DNA from 2 places in the Lentzea sp. HUAS12 genome. Region 2 is predicted to be linked to the other one. Evidence: riboswitches for the same ligand, from Rfam matches in the RefSeq annotation. Region 2 holds a riboswitch; the other holds the start of a gene.

Region 1 (7,462 bases), 4.2 Mb from region 2:
CTGATCGGGCTCCTGCAGGCGGTGGCGCTGATCGGCAAGGACCTGGACGCGGCGGGCTCGTTCGCGTTCGGACTGTCCACGGCGAGCGTCGGGCTGGTGTTCACCGGCGTCAGCGCGTTCACCGCGCAGCTCTCGGAGAACTCGCGCGTGTCCAACGCGATCGCGGGCGGGTTCCTGGGCGTGATCTACCTGCTGCGCGCGGCCGGCGACGCGGCGGGGGAGTCCGGTCCGCAGTGGCTGACCTGGTTCTCGCCGATCGGCTGGACCGAGCACGTGAGGTCGTTCGGCGACAACAGGTTCTGGGTGCTGCTGCTCCCGCTCGCCGCGTTCGTGCTCCTCGTCGGCGTGTCCGCGTACGTCGTGACGCGCCGGGACGTCGGCCTCGGGTTGCTGGCGACCCGCCTCGGCCCTCCCGAGGGCACGACCGGCACCGCGTTCGGCCTGGCGTGGCGGCTGCAGAAGGGCTCGTTGATCGGCTGGTCCGTCGCCCTGTTCGCGGTGGGCGTGATCTACGGCAGCGTCGCCCAGGCCGTGGGGCAGATGGTGGAGGACAACCCCGCGCTCGGGCAGATCGTGCAGACGATCGGCGGCGCCGACGCGATGGTGGACGCGTTCTTCGCGACCGTCACGCAGCTGCTGGGCCTGATCTCGTCCATCTACCTGGTGCAGGCGGTGCTGCGGCTGCGGTCGGAGGAGACCTCGCTCCGCGCGGAGCCGATTCTCGCGACGCCGGTCTCGCGGTGGGCCTGGGTCGCGTCGCACGCGGTGTTCGCGCTGGTGGGAGGCGCGGTCGTGCTGGCCTCGGCCGGTCTGGGCCTGGGACTGGTGTACGGGCTGCAGGTCGACGACGTCGGCACGGTGCTGCCCGAGATGCTCGGCGCGGCACTGGTCCAGCTCCCCGCCGCCTGGGTGGTCGCGGGCGTGGCGCTGCTGCTGTTCGGGGCGTTCCCCCAGTTCACGGGCGTGAGCTGGGCGGTGGTGTCGGTGTCGCTGGTGCTCACGCTGCTCGGCCCGGCGCTGCGGCTCGACCAGTGGGTCATCGACCTCTCGCCGTTCACGCACGTCCCGAAGTACCCGGACATCACCTTCGGGCCGCTCGCGTGGCTCACCGGGGTGGCGGTGGTGCTGCTGGTCGCGGGATTCGCCGGCTTCCGGCGCCGCGACCTGACAACGTGACGATCGCGGGGATGGTGACCAGCAGGCCCGCCGGGACGAGGAACCCCAGCAGCGGGTGGGACTGGTAGAGAGGGACGAACGCCAGCGGGGCGGCCGCGGCACCCATGAAGCGCAGCGACTGCACGACGCTGACGCTGCCGCCCCTGTTGGCGCTCTCGCTCTGCAGCACCAGCGCGTTGATGCTCACCAGCACGCCTTGGGCGGCAGCTCCGGTGAGGGCCCAGGCGAGGACGACCAGGGCCGTGAAGGGCGTCGTGCCGACCGCCGCGACGAGACCCGCGCCGAGCGTCGCGGCGACGGTGATGGTCGTCCGCGCGCCGAACCGGTCGATCGCCTTGCCGATGTACCGCGCGGTCAGGAAGCCGACGACGCCGAAGCCCGTGAGCAGCACACCGCGCTGGCCCGCGCCGAGCCCGAAGACGTCGTCGAGCCGGAACGCCACGAGGAACGACAACCCGCCCAGGCACGCCCAGCCGATGAACCCGACGAGCGCCGGCCAGAGCGTGCTCGGCACGAACGCGCTGCGCAGGCTCGCGTCCCGTTCCGGTTCGGCGTCGGTCTGCGGCACGCCCAGCACCGCGAGCCCGACGGCCACCACGGCGATCACGACGAACGCGAGCCGCCAGTCGATCTCGGCGGTGAGCCCGCCGACGAGCGGCGCGGAGGTCTGTCCGGCCGCCTGCATGGACCCGAACAGCCCGAGTGCGCGCCCGAGCTTCTCCTTCGGCGTCGACGCGGCGATCACCGCCAGCAGCACCGGTGTGGTGAACGAGTTCGCCGCGCCCTGCAGCGCGCGGGAGGTCAGCAGCACCTCGAACGTCCAGGAGGACGCGGCCAGGGCGGACGTGACGGCGTAGGCGATGTACGCGATCCGGACAGTCCGTTGTGGACCCCAGCGCTGCGCGAGCGTGCCGGAAGCCAGCATCAGCACCGCGAACGGCACGAGGTAGTAGGTGAGCGTGGACGCCGCCGAGCCCGCGGACCGGCCGAAGCTCTCACCGATCTCCGGCAGGATCGACGTGGTGATGGCGCCGCCGAACGGCCCGATCAAGGCGCCCGCGTACAGCCCGGCGCGTGCCAACCGTCCCACCCGACACCTCCGCCGCCCACCCTAGGCGGACGAGCGGCGGAGATCCCCGAAAAGTGGTTAGTGTCGCTAAGTTTTAGCCGCGGATCTTGCCGGCGACCGCCCTCGTCGTGTCCTGCACGCCGTAGAGGTTGTCCTGGAACGACTCCCTGAAGTCGTTCATGGCCGTGTGAGGGCCGTTCTCCCCGACGGAGTCGACGGAGGAGATGGGAGCTGCACTGGCGGGAGACACGGCCAACAGCACGCCGCCGCCCGCAGCGAGACCGACAGCGATCTTGCGCACGAGAGACACGGTGGTTCCTGTCTGGAGATGGATCTTGCTACCCATTCCTCGGCGCCGGGAAACCTCGGCTCGATCACTCGGAAGCGTGAAAAAGCCGTCCCGGCCCAAATGACCGGAACGGCTTCTGACCTGCGTCGAGCTAGCGAGGACCGGCGGACGGCCAGCCCGGCCCACGACCGCGGCGGCGCAGGTAGCGCTCGAACTCCGCGGCGATGTCGTCGCCGGACGCCTCGGTGATCTGCATGGCCGCGTCCCCGCGCTCCTCGAGGGCCCGGACGTAGTTGCGCACGTCCTCGTCCTCGTCGGCCATCTCGGAGACCGTGCGCTCCCACTCCTCGGCCTGCTCCGGCAGCGCGCCGAGCGGCACCTCGATGTCGAGGACCTCCTCCACGCGGTGCAGCAGGGCCAGCGTGGCCTTGGGGGAGGGCGGCTGCGACACGTAGTGCGGGACGGCGGCCCAGAACGAGATCGCCGGGATGCCCGCCTGCACGCACGCGTCCTGGAACACGCCGACGATGCCGGTCGGGCCCTCGTACTTCGAGTGCTCCAGGCCGAACCTCTCGGCGGCGTCCGGGTCGTAGGCCGTGCCGGTGACCGGGACCGGGCGGGTGTGGGGCGTGTCCATCAGCAGCGCGCCCAGCGTCACGACGGTCGTCACCCCGAGGGCGTCGATGTGGCCCAGCAGTTCGGCGGCGAACTTGCGCCACCGCATGTTCGGCTCGATGCCGTGCACGAGGATCACGTCCACGTCCGAACCGGGAGGCCGGCACACCGACAGCCGCGTCGTCGGCCAGTCGACCCTGCGCGTGACGCCGTCGACCATGCGGACGGTCGGGCGCGTCACCTGGAAGTCGTAGTAGTCGTCCGGGTCGATCTCGGCGAGCGGGGTGGCGTCCCAGGTGAGTTGGAGGTGCTCGATCGCGGTGCTCGCGGCGTCGCCCGCGTCGTTCCAGCCTTCGAAGGCGCAGACCATGATCGGACTCGTGAGCGGAACGCGCGGGTTCGAGGGGGTCGGGGATTCCTGGGACGGATCGTTCACGGCGCCAGACTACGGCCTCCCCCGGTCAACTCATCGTAGGCTTGGCCCATGCGTGATCACGAAGCGCCGACCTCGCGGAAAGCGCTGGTGAGCGGCGTTGTCGCAGCCGTCCGGCGCGACCACGTATCGTGAGTGGGGCCCTCGGGCGGCACCGTCGCCGCCGGAACACCACCGACGCCTTCGTGGCGCACCACCCGGAGGCGGAGTACTTCGATGTCTGACTTGCAGGCCGTGCTGTGGGACATGGACGGCACGCTGCTCGACTCCGAGAAGCTGTGGGACATCCCGCTCTACGAGTACGCGGAGAAGCTCGGCGGCGTGCTGACCGTCGAGACCCGCGAGCGCATGGTCGGCAGCAACGTGCCCACCACGATGCGCCTGCTGTTCGGTGACGTCGGCATCGAGCCCACCGAGGCCGACATGGCCGACGGAGCCGCGTGGATCCTGCGCCGCACCGAGGAGGTCTTCCGCGCCGGCCTGCCGTGGCGTCCGGGTGCCCAGGAGGCGTTGCGCGCGGTGCGTTCCTCCGGCGTGCCGATGGCGTTGGTGACGTCCACCGAGCGCGGGCTGACCGAGGTCGCGCTGGACACGATCGGCCGGGACCTGTTCGACGTCACCGTGTGCGGCGACGAGGTGGACGGGCTGAACAAGCCGCTGCCCGAGCCTTACCTGAAGGCGGCGCGGCTGCTGGGCGTGGACGCCTCGCGGTGTGTCGCGGTCGAGGACTCGCCGACCGGTGTCGCGGCCGCGGTGGCCGCCGGGTGCACCGTGCTCGTCGTGCCCTGCGACGTCGAGGTGCCGGTGGGGGAGCGGCGGATCTTCCGCGACTCCCTCACCGGCGTCGACCTCGACGTGCTGCGCGCGCTCTAAAGCGCGGCGGCGGGCGTCTTCGCCTTGCGCGTGGCCGGGTCCACCAGCAGGCCGAACACCACGCCGATGCCGACGTAGAGCGTGGCCAGCTGGGCGAGCGAGCTGAGGCGGAACTGCCACAGCACGGTCACCGGCATGTCCGCCGGGATCGTGTCCGGCGGTGCGGGGAACGCCAGCAGCACCACCGCCGTGGCCGCGGCCACGGCGAGCAGCACGGCCGTGGCGCGCACCGGCTGCGACTGCGCGCGCAGCTGTTCGGCGAGCAGGCTCGCACCCCACACGATCACCAGGCCCGCGACCACCACGCCCAGGTACAGCGCGGTGCGGTGGTTCACCGTCTCCGGGTCGCCCACCGCGGGCGGGTTGGCCGGGTACTTCAGCCACGGCAGCAGCGCCACGGCACCGAACACCGCGGCACCGAACGTGGCGCTGCGGGTGAACGGCGTGCTGCCGGAGAACCAGCGCTTCGACAGCGCGTAGGCCGTGGCGAACACCAGGCCGACCGCGATGCCGACGATCACCACGCCGAGCATGCCGCCGACGACCTGGGCGCCGCGGCTGACCAGCTCGTCCTCGCCGCCGTGGGTGTGGCCGGCCTCTTCACCGGCGGGTGCGCGAGCTTCCTCGACCGCGAGCGCCGCTCGGATCGGGATCTCGGTCACCAGGAGCTGCACCAGCGCGGACGCGACACCGGCGATGCCGCCGGCCGCGATCCCGCACAGTGCGATGGACTTGTACGTCGTCATCTGCTTGATCAGCGGTGCCGGATCAGTGGCAGGGGACGCCGAGGGCGTGGCGGCCGTCGTGGAAGAACTCGTGCAGCAACTCGGATCCCGCGCCGAGCGCGAGGCCGTTCTCCTGCAGGACCAGGTAGGTGACGATCAGGCCGAGCAGTGAGACGGCGAAGGCCCATTTGGGCACGCGGACGGCGGACAGGCTTGCTGCGGGGCTCGTCATGACGGGCTCCTCCATACCTCGTGGAAGGTCAACTCTCCTTGCGGCGCCGCAGCCGGTCTCCTGACTCCCGGATCAACGCTGCCCCCGCGTCTTCCCAGTCCCGGCGGGGACCAGTGACGTGCTCGGCGGGGATCGCTTCCCGGTCACAGTGGCGAGGACCGCGCCGGATTTCCACCGGCTTCCCGTCACTGCGGCGCGTGCACCGTAAGTTGATCGGCCCGTTAAGCACAACCGGCCATAAGAGTTGTTGCGTTCCTCACTTCACGAGTGGGCAGTCGCCGCACTTCCCACCTGCGGCGACGCGGTAGTACAGGCAACAGCTCCTGCGCCGGAAACCGAGCTCGCCGGGAAAGCTCAGAAATTCCCCCGCCTGTTCGAACGGCGGCGCGCTCATGAGCAGTTCGCCCCGTTCTTCCGCTTCTTCCGCCGTGAGCATGCGTGCGCGCACAACCATTTTCAGTGCCCCCGCGATGTTGGACATCGCGTTGCCCCACAACAATCCGGTCGCCACCGGGGCGACCGCCTGGACGGCTTCCACCACGGGCGCGAGCGCCTCGGCGGCCGGCGGGCCCAGCCGCGGCTCGTCGATCCGGACGCTCAGGCCGTTCGCGGGATCGTGTCGCCACCACAGGTTCTCGGGGCGGACGTCGACGGGCAGGTTCGCGGCCGTCAGCGGGCTGAGCAGCCGTGCCGTGTAGCTCAGGAAGAACAGGCTCGCCGCGACACGGGGTTCGTCGGTTCTGTACCGGATCGCGATGGCGTCGATCGTGGTCTTGAGCGCCGGGCCCTCCAGCAGTGCCGTTCCCGGCAGCCAGGACTCGTTCGGACGGCCCACGTCGAGCGCGAAGAACGGGTTGATTCCGCGCACCCGGCGCAGCGCGTGCAGGACCTCCGCGAATTCGGACACGGGAATTCACGCTACCGGGTGTCCATGCAGGACAGATCACGTCCACCGCCTGGGACAGATGAGACCGCGGTGTGGACGGGGGTCGCCGGGATGGGAGGATGTGGAGCCGTGAAGACCTTCGATTCCCTGTTCGCTGAACTGACCGAACGAGCCGCCACCAAGCCGGAAGGTTCCGGCACCGTCGCCGCGCTCGAGGCCGGGGTCCATGCGCAGGGCAAGAAGGTCCTGGAGGAGGCGGGCGAGGTCTGGATCGCCGCCGAGTACGAGTCCGACGAGAAGCTCTCCGAAGAGATCTCGCAGCTGCTCTACCGCCTCCAGGTGCTCATGCTGGGCCGTGGGCTCACCCTCGAAGACGTGTACAAGTACCTCTGACGGAAAAGACCTCCACATGCTGCGCGTAGCAGTCCCGAACAAGGGCGCGCTCGCCGAACGCGCCTCCGCCATGCTCACCGAGGCCGGTTACCGGCAGCGGCACGAGCCCCGCGACCTCACCGTGCTCGACAACAACAACGAGGTCGAGTTCTTCTTCCTGCGCCCCAAGGACATCGCGATCTACGTGGCGTCCGGTGACCTGGACCTCGGCATCACCGGCCGCGACCTGGCCGCCGACTCGGGCGCCGACGACAACGGCTCCTCCGTCGAGGAGCTGCTGGCACTGGGCTTCGGCTCGTCGACCTTCCGCTACGCGGGCCCCCGCGGCACCGACTGGAAGGTCGAGGACCTGGAGGGCAAGCGCCTCGCCACGGCGTACCCCAAGCTCGTCGGCCGCGACCTCAAGGCCCGCGGCATCACCGCGAAGGTGATCCGCCTCGACGGCGCCGTCGAGATCTCGATCCAGCTGGGCGTGGCCGACCTGATCGCCGACGTGGTGGGCTCCGGCCGCACCCTGCGCCAGCACGACCTGGTGCCGTTCGGCGAGCCGATCTGCGAGTCGGAGGCGGTCCTCATCCACCGCAACGGCTCGGAGCTCACGGCGGCCAAGAAGCAGCTCACCGCCCGTCTGCAGGGTGTCGTGTTCGCGCAGCAGTACCTGATGCTCGACTACGACTGCCCGCGCTCGATCCTCGACGAGGCCATCGCCCTCACCCCGGGCCTGGAGTCGCCGACGGTCGCGCCGCTCGCCAACGCCGACTGGGCGGCCGT
Region 2 (7,462 bases):
GCTCGCGCTCGAGTTCCTGGCGCAGCGTGGCGATCCACGGCGTGTCCAGCCCGGCCAGCGCCTCACCACGCCACACCTGCGCGGCCTGCTCCAGCAGTTCCGACGCATGGACCTCGTCGGCGTCGGCGCGGGCATCGGCGACCAGGCGCCGGAACCGGTGCACGTCCACCTGACCGGGTGCGGCCAGCAGGACGTAGCCGCCACCGCGCCGCTCGATCACCACCTCGTCCGCGACGCCACTGGCGGACAGCAGGATGCGCAGCCGCGACAGGTAGTTGCTCACCAACTGCCGGGCCCGCCGGGGCGGGCGCTCGCCCCAGATCCGGTCCACCAGCTGGTCGGTGGAGACCACCTGGTTGGCCTCGACCAGCAACGTCGCCAGCACGTACCGCTGGCGGGCGTGCCCGAGGTCCACCCGCGTTCCGTCGACGAAGACCTCGACCTGGCCCAGCACCCGCAGCTCCACCCTCACCCGCGCAGCTCCCCCTCCGATCGCGGCACGGCGATGTGCGAATTCCTGCTTATTCCCGGAGGCACCCAGGGCGGCACCACTGAACAGCCGATTCGCAGAACGTTGTGTGGCCGCACGAAACCGGGCGTCCACGCTGGCCTGCGTCCCGATCCACATGACGAACGCAAGGAGAAGCGCATGTTGGGTGGATTCAGGCGGATCGCCTGCTTCCTGTCCGTCCTGCTGCTGAGTGCCGGTGCGGCCGGCACCGCGTCAGCCGCGACAGCGGTGCCGGCCGCACCGCGGGTCGTGTTCAGCGGGCCCGTCATCGGGCTGTCCGCCCAGGGGGACGTGTCCGCGGCCGCGATCCGCTGCGAGGTCGGCGTCGGCAACGACGTCACCCTCTACGACGGTCAGCTCCACGTCACGTGGGCCATCGCCTGCCGGGACACCGCGACCAACCAGTTGTCGCCCCTGGTCAAGGACATCAGCATGATCATCGGCATCCGCAAGGGCACCAGCATCATCCCGCCGACCAGCCCGCTGTGCACAACGCCCGGCCCGTCCGCGACGTGCTCCCACCACGTGCTCTACGACGGGTTCACGGGCAGGACCGACAGCGTGATGGCGGCCCAGGTGACGTGGACGGACGGTTATCAGCCGCTCACGGGGTCGTTCCGCTCCGGCGGACGCATCATCACCTGAACCCGGCCCTCCGCACCCTCCGCGCCGGCCGTTGCCGGCGCGGAGGGTGCGGACGTGGTCAGGACGGGTAGCGGCGCGGCGTGAACACCACGCCCGCGTCCGTGACGACGGTCTGCGACGAACCGATGATCAGCAGGCAACGCATGTCGATCGTGTCGGGGGCGAGGGTGCCGAGCGTGAGCACACGGATCTCCTCCTCGGGGCCGCCGACGTCGCGTCCCACGACCACCGGAGTTTCCGGTTCGCGGTGCCGCAACAGAAGGTCTCGCATGTCCGCGACCTGGTGCGTGCGAGCCTTGGAGGCCGGGTTGTAGATCGCGACGACCAGGTCGGCCTTGGCGGTGGCCTCGAGGCGTTCGGCGATGACGTCCCACGGCTTGAGCCGGTCGCTCAAGGAGATCACCGCGTAGTCGTGCCCGAGCGGCGCGCCCGCCTTGGCCGCCACGGCGTTCGCGGCCGTCACACCGGGGATGACGCGCACCGGCACGTCCTGGGTCTCCGCCGCGACCTCCAGCACCGCGGTGGCCATGGCGAACACGCCGGGATCGCCCGACGACACGACCGCGACCCGCGAGCCCTTGCGCGCCAGGTCCAGCGCGAAGGCAGCGCGTTCGGACTCGACCTGGTTGTGCGAGGAGTGCCGCTGCTGGCCGGGACGTTCCGGCACGCGGTCGAGATAGGTGCTGTAGCCGACCAGTTCGTCGGCGGCTTCGAGCTCTTGGCGGGCCTCCGGGGTGAGCCACGCGCGGGTACCGGGGCCGAGGCCGACGACCACGACCTCGCCCTTCGGCTTGGCGGGCTTGGACCGGCTCGGCAGCAGCGCGATCGAGAAGTACGGGACGGACTCGGGGTCGACGTCGGCCAGCGGCGACATCTTCTGCCGCGTGGTGGTGGCGCGCTCCACGTACCACGCGCCGTCGAGCCTGCCGGAAGCTTCGAGCGCCTCGCGGACGTTGCCGAAGGTGCGGCCCAGCTTGAGGATCGCGGCGCAGTCGGTGTCGGCGAGCCGGGACGCGAGCTCGTCGGGCGGCAGCGTTCCGGGCAGGATCGTGAGCACCTCGTCGCGTTCCACGAGCGGGGTGCCGAGGACGGCGCTCGCCCCGCTCACGGACGTGACGCCGGGGACGACCTCCCACTCATAGCGGTCTTTGAGGCGCTTGTGCATGTGCATGTACGAGCCGTAGAAGAACGGGTCGCCCGCCGCGAGCACGACGACGTCACGCCCGGCGTCGAGGTGCGCGGCCAGCGTGGCGGCGGCCTCCTCGTAGAACGCGTCGATCTCGCCCTGGTAGTCGTCCGTGTCCTCGGTGGTGACCGGGTAGACGAGCTGTTCCATGATCTGGCCGTCGCGGAAGTACGGCGCCGCAACGGTCTTCGCGTTGCTGCGGCCGTGGCGGGCGCTGTGGAACGCGATCACGTCGGCGTCGTGGATGAGCCGTGCGGCCTTCACCGTCACGAGTTCCGGGTCGCCGGGACCCACGCCGACGCCGTAGAGCTTGCCCGTCATCACTCTTCCTCGCTCGCGATCGCGTTGATGGCCGCCGCCGTCATGGCACTGCCGCCGCGCCGGCCGCGCACCACGAGGTGCTCCAGATCCGTTGCGGCCAAAGCTTCCTTGGACTCCGCCGCCCCGATGAACCCGACCGGGATGCCCAGAACCGCCGCCGGCTTCGGGGCTCCCGCGGCGATCAGGTCGAGGAGGTGGAACAGCGCGGTGGGGGCGTTGCCGATCGCGATCACCGCGCCGTCAAAGCGGTCCGCGAGCAGTTCGAGGGCGGCGGCGCTGCGCGTGTTGCCGATCTCCTGCGCTCGTAAGGGTGTGCGCGGATCCTGGAGGTAGCAAAGGACTTCGTTGTCCTTCGGCAGCCGGCGGCGGGTCACGCCGGACGCGACCATGTTGGCGTCGCACAGGATCGGCGCGCCGTCGTGCAACGCCTCCCTGGCGTCACGCACGACGTTCGCGGAGAACGCGACGTCGTCGGGCAGGTCGGTCATACCGCACGCGTGGATCATGCGGACGACGACCTTCGCGACGTCTGCCGGGAACCTGGTGAGGTCCGACTCCGCGCGAATGGTGGCGAAGGACTGGCGGTAGATCTCCGCCCCGTCCTTGATGTACTGCGTCACCTGATCTCCTCGTAGCCGTCGCCGGTCGCGACGAACTCGATCACATCACCGGCGGGACGACCGCAGCGGCGGGCACAGCCCGACCAGTGAACGGGCCGGTCGTGCGGGGTTCCGAGCCACGCGCGGGCGTCGGCCCGCACGTCGGAGAGCGACTTCGCGCAGCCGGGGCGGCCGGTGCAGGCGCTCACACCGTGCCAGGGGGAGCCGGGGTCCGTGATCAGGCCGGAGGTGTCGGTGCCGGCGGGCACGACCAGGCCGCGCCACGGCGTCAGGCGGAGGGCGACGCCCGGAAGCTGGTGCGCGTCGAGGCGGCCTAGTGGAACGCCCGGGGTCAACGGTGAAGGTGCGACAGGAGTCACAGCAGGGGTGATGCGCGGGGCGTCCGTCGTGCCGAAGTGAGCGGTGATCTTTCGCACACCGTCGTCCACTTCGGACAGGCGCCAGGCCGGGCCGCGCAGCCGCTGGAACAGGCGGGCGGCGGTGAGGACGGCGTCGGCGGGGTCGGTGACGCGCACACCGGTGTCACGACCGGCGAGCAGCAGGGCGAACGTGCCCTCCGGGGCGCTGACCAGGCCGAAGTCGCCGCCCAGCCCGCTCACCGACTCCCCTGCCGTGAGCAGGAAACGGCCTGGCAGGTCCGCCAGTTCCGGGTCCGCGCACAACGCCGCGTCGATCTCGTCGACCAGCCCCTGGTTGTCCTCCAGCGGCGCCGCGATGATGTTGCGCATCCGCTCGTGCGTGGCCGACGGCAGCAGGCCCGCCGCGGCCAGTCGCGCACCCAGCTCCACGCCGTCCCGCAGGCCCCTGATCTGGAGGTTCGCCCGCGAGGTCAGTTCCACTGAACCGTTTCCGAGCTCCAGTGCGGCCACCCGCACGACGTCCCACTGAGCAGCGGAAAGCGTGCCGCCGGGCACCCGGATGCGCGCCAGCCCGCCGTCGGCCGCGGCGTGCAGCTCGACGGCGCCGGGGCAGGCATCCGGGTGACTACGCATAGGTCGGACTGTAACCCGCCGGTTAGGGTGAGCCCGAACGACGAAGCGCAGGAGGAAGCCGGTGTGAATCCGGCGCGGTCCCGCCACTGTGACCAGCACACCGCTGGGAGTCAGGAACTCTGCTTCGCCAGTCACCCGCAACCTGGGGCGAGGACCCCACGAGGGATGGAGCCTGCGTGATCCTGCTGCTGTCGACCTCCGACACCGACCTGCTGTCGGCGCGTGCGAGCGGTGCCGAGTACCGGCTCGGCAACCCGTCGCGCACCACCGTCGACGACCTCCCCGCGCTGGTGGACGGCGTCGACCTGGTCCTCGTGCGCATCCTCGGCGGCCGCCGGATGTGGGAGGAAGGGCTCGACTGGCTCCTCGCGAGCGGGCTGCCGGTGGTCGTGCTCGGGGGCGAGATGCAGCCCGACGCGGCGCTCATGGAGCTGTCGACGGTCGCCGGTGGCGTGTGCGCCGAGGCGCACCTCTACCTCGCGCACGGCGGCCCGGCGAACCTCACCGAGCTGCACAAGTTCCTCTCCGACACCGTGCTGCTGACCGGCCACGGCTTCGCGGCACCGGCCGCCACGCCCACGTGGGGGGTGCTGGAGCGGGAGAGCACGCCGGAGACCGGTCCCACGGTCGCCGTGCTCTACTACCGCGCGCACCACGTCGCCGGGAACACCGCGTTCATCCACGCCCTGTGCGACGCGATCGAGGCCAAGGGCGGCAAGCCGCTGCCGGTCTACTGCTCCTCGCTGCGCACCGCCGAACCCGAGCTGCTCGACACCCTCCGGCAGGCCGACGCGCTGGTCGTCACGGTGCTCGCCGCCGGGGGCACGAACCCCGCCAAGGCGTCCGCCGGTGGTGACGACGACGCGTGGGACGTCGGGGCGCTGGCCGCGCTCGACGTACCGATCCTGCAGGGGTTGTGCCTCACGTCGAGCCGCGACACGTGGGATTCCAACGACGACGGACTGTCTCCTTTGGACACCGCGACCCAGGTCGCGATCCCGGAGTTCGACGGCCGGATCATCACGGTCCCGTTCTCGTTCAAGGAGATCGACGAAGACGGTCTCACCGTCTACGTCGCCGACCCCGAACGGGCGCTGCGCGTCGCGGGCATCGCCGTGCGGCACGGCCGGTTGCGCCACATCCCGGTCGCCGAGCGCAAGGTCGTCGTGATGCTGTCGGCGTACCCGACGAAGCACTCGCGCATCGGCAACGCGGTCGGGCTCGACACGCCCGCGTCGACCGTGCGGCTGCTCAAGGCCATGAAGGAGCACGGGTACGACATCGGCGACGAGCTGCCGGGCGTCGACGAGCTCGACGGCGACAAGCTGATCCACGCGCTGATCGCCGCCGGTGGCCAGGACGCCGACTGGCTCACGCAGGAGCAGTTCGAGAGCAACCCGATCCGCATCGCCGCGGCCGACTACCGCGAGTTCCACGAGACGCTGCCGGAGGACTTCCGCGAGTCGATGCGCGAGCACTGGGGCGAGGCGCCCGGCTCGTTGTTCGTCGACTTCTCCAAGTCCGAGGACGGCGAGATCGTGCTGGCCGCGCTGCGGTCCGGCAACGTCGCGGTGATCGTCCAGCCGCCGCGCGGGTTCGGCGAGAACCCGATCGCGATCTACCACGACCCGGACCTGCCGCCGTCGCACCACTACCTCGCCGCCTACCGGTGGATCGAGTCGAACTTCGGCGCGGACGCGGTGGTGCACGTCGGCAAGCACGGCAACCTGGAGTGGTTGCCGGGCAAGACCGTCGGCATGTCGGCGTCCTGTGGCACGGACGCGGCGCTCGGCGACCTGCCGCTGATCTACCCGTTCCTCGTCAACGACCCCGGTGAGGGCACGCAGGCCAAGCGCCGTGCGCACGCCACGCTGGTCGACCACCTCGTGCCGCCGATGGCCCGCGCCGACAGCTACGGCGACATCGCGCGCCTGGAGCAGCTGCTCGACGAGTACGGGAACATCTCCGCGATGGACCCGGCGAAGGTGCCGGCGATCCGCGCGCAGATCTGGACGCTGATCAAGGCCGCGAAGCTCGACCACGACCTGGGGCTCGACGACCGGCCGCACGACGCGGAGTTCGACGAGTTCATCCTGCACGTCGACGGCTGGCTGTGCGAGGTCAAGGACGTCCAGATCCGCGACGGCCTGCACGTCCTCGGCGAGGCGCCCACCGGTTCCGTTCGCGTGAACCTCGTGCTCGCGATGTTGCAGGCGCGGCAGATGTGGGGCGGTCAGGTCGCCGCGCTGCCAGGTCTGCGTGAGGCACTCGGGCTCACGAGCACCGCACGGGAAGACGTGGACGCGATCGAGGAAGAGGCCCGCGCGCTCGTCCAGGCGATGGAGGACGCGGGCTGGGACCGTTCCGCCGCAGCGGGTCTGCACCCCTCGGCGGACGTGCAGAAGATCCTGGAGTTCGCGGCCGTCGAGGTCGTCCCGAGGCTCGCGCGCACCACGGACGAGATGACGAACGTCCTGCACGCGCTGGACGGCGGCTACATCCCGGCCGGCCCGTCGGGTTCTCCGTTGCGCGGCCTGGTGAACGTGCTGCCGACCGGCCGCAACTTCTACTCGGTCGACCCGAAGGCCATCCCGTCGCGGCTCGCGTGGGAGACCGGCCAGGCGATGGCCGACTCGCTGCTGGAGCGCTACCGGTCCGAGAACGACGGCGAATGGCCGCCCTCGGTCGGCCTGTCGGTCTGGGGCACGTCCGCGATGCGCACCGCCGGCGACGACATCGCCGAGGTCTTCGCACTGCTCGGCGTCCGGCCCGTGTGGGACGACCAGTCCCGCCGCGTCACCGGGCTGGAAGTCGTGTCCCCGGAGGAGCTGCAGCGCCCGCGCATCGACGTCACGGTCCGCATCTCCGGCTTCTTCCGCGACGCCTTCCCGCACGTCGTGTCCATGTTGGACGACGCCGTGCAGCTGGTGGCCGCGCTCGACGAGCCCGCGGAGCAGAACTTCGTGCGCGCACACATGCTGCGGGATCTGGAAGAACACGGCGACCAGCGCCGGGCGACGTTGCGCGTCTTCGGGTCCAAGCCGGGCGCGTACGGCGCGGGCGTGCTGCCGCTGATCGACAGCCGCAACTGGCGCGACTCCTCCGACATCGCCGAGGTGTACGCGGTGTGGGGCGGCTACGCCTACGGCCGCGGTGTCGACGGTGTCGAGGCACGCGCGGACATGGA

The links. A riboswitch is a leader RNA that binds a small molecule or an ion and turns the genes downstream of it on or off. The one in region 2 is predicted to bind cobalamin.
Region 1: linked by a shared signal. The riboswitch ahead of ND450_RS17170 (CbtB-domain containing protein) and the one ahead of cobN (cobaltochelatase subunit CobN) in region 2 are both predicted to bind cobalamin.

Annotation. Positions count from the first base shown of each region.
Region 1 is NZ_CP099738.1:3,925,062-3,932,523, reverse strand. It holds gene ND450_RS17200 (ABC transporter permease) at 1-1,176, shown strand, start outside; gene ND450_RS17195 (MFS transporter) at 1,106-2,266, opposite strand; gene ND450_RS17190 (hypothetical protein) at 2,340-2,546, opposite strand; gene ND450_RS17185 (PAC2 family protein) at 2,686-3,585, opposite strand; gene ND450_RS17180 (HAD family phosphatase) at 3,799-4,455, shown strand; gene ND450_RS17175 (CbtA family protein) at 4,452-5,201, opposite strand; gene ND450_RS17170 (CbtB-domain containing protein) at 5,224-5,412, opposite strand; cobalamin riboswitch at 5,466-5,598, opposite strand; gene ND450_RS17165 ((2Fe-2S)-binding protein) at 5,669-6,319, opposite strand; gene ND450_RS17160 (phosphoribosyl-ATP diphosphatase) at 6,428-6,691, shown strand; gene hisG (ATP phosphoribosyltransferase) at 6,708-7,462, shown strand, end outside.
Region 2 is NZ_CP099738.1:9,357,908-9,365,369, forward strand. It holds gene ND450_RS44135 (BTAD domain-containing putative transcriptional regulator) at 1-472, opposite strand, end outside; gene ND450_RS44140 (hypothetical protein) at 650-1,156, shown strand; gene ND450_RS44145 (precorrin-2 C(20)-methyltransferase) at 1,215-2,663, opposite strand; gene ND450_RS44150 (precorrin-8X methylmutase) at 2,663-3,283, opposite strand; gene ND450_RS44155 (hypothetical protein) at 3,280-4,275, opposite strand; cobalamin riboswitch at 4,284-4,417, shown strand; gene cobN (cobaltochelatase subunit CobN) at 4,452-7,462, shown strand, end outside.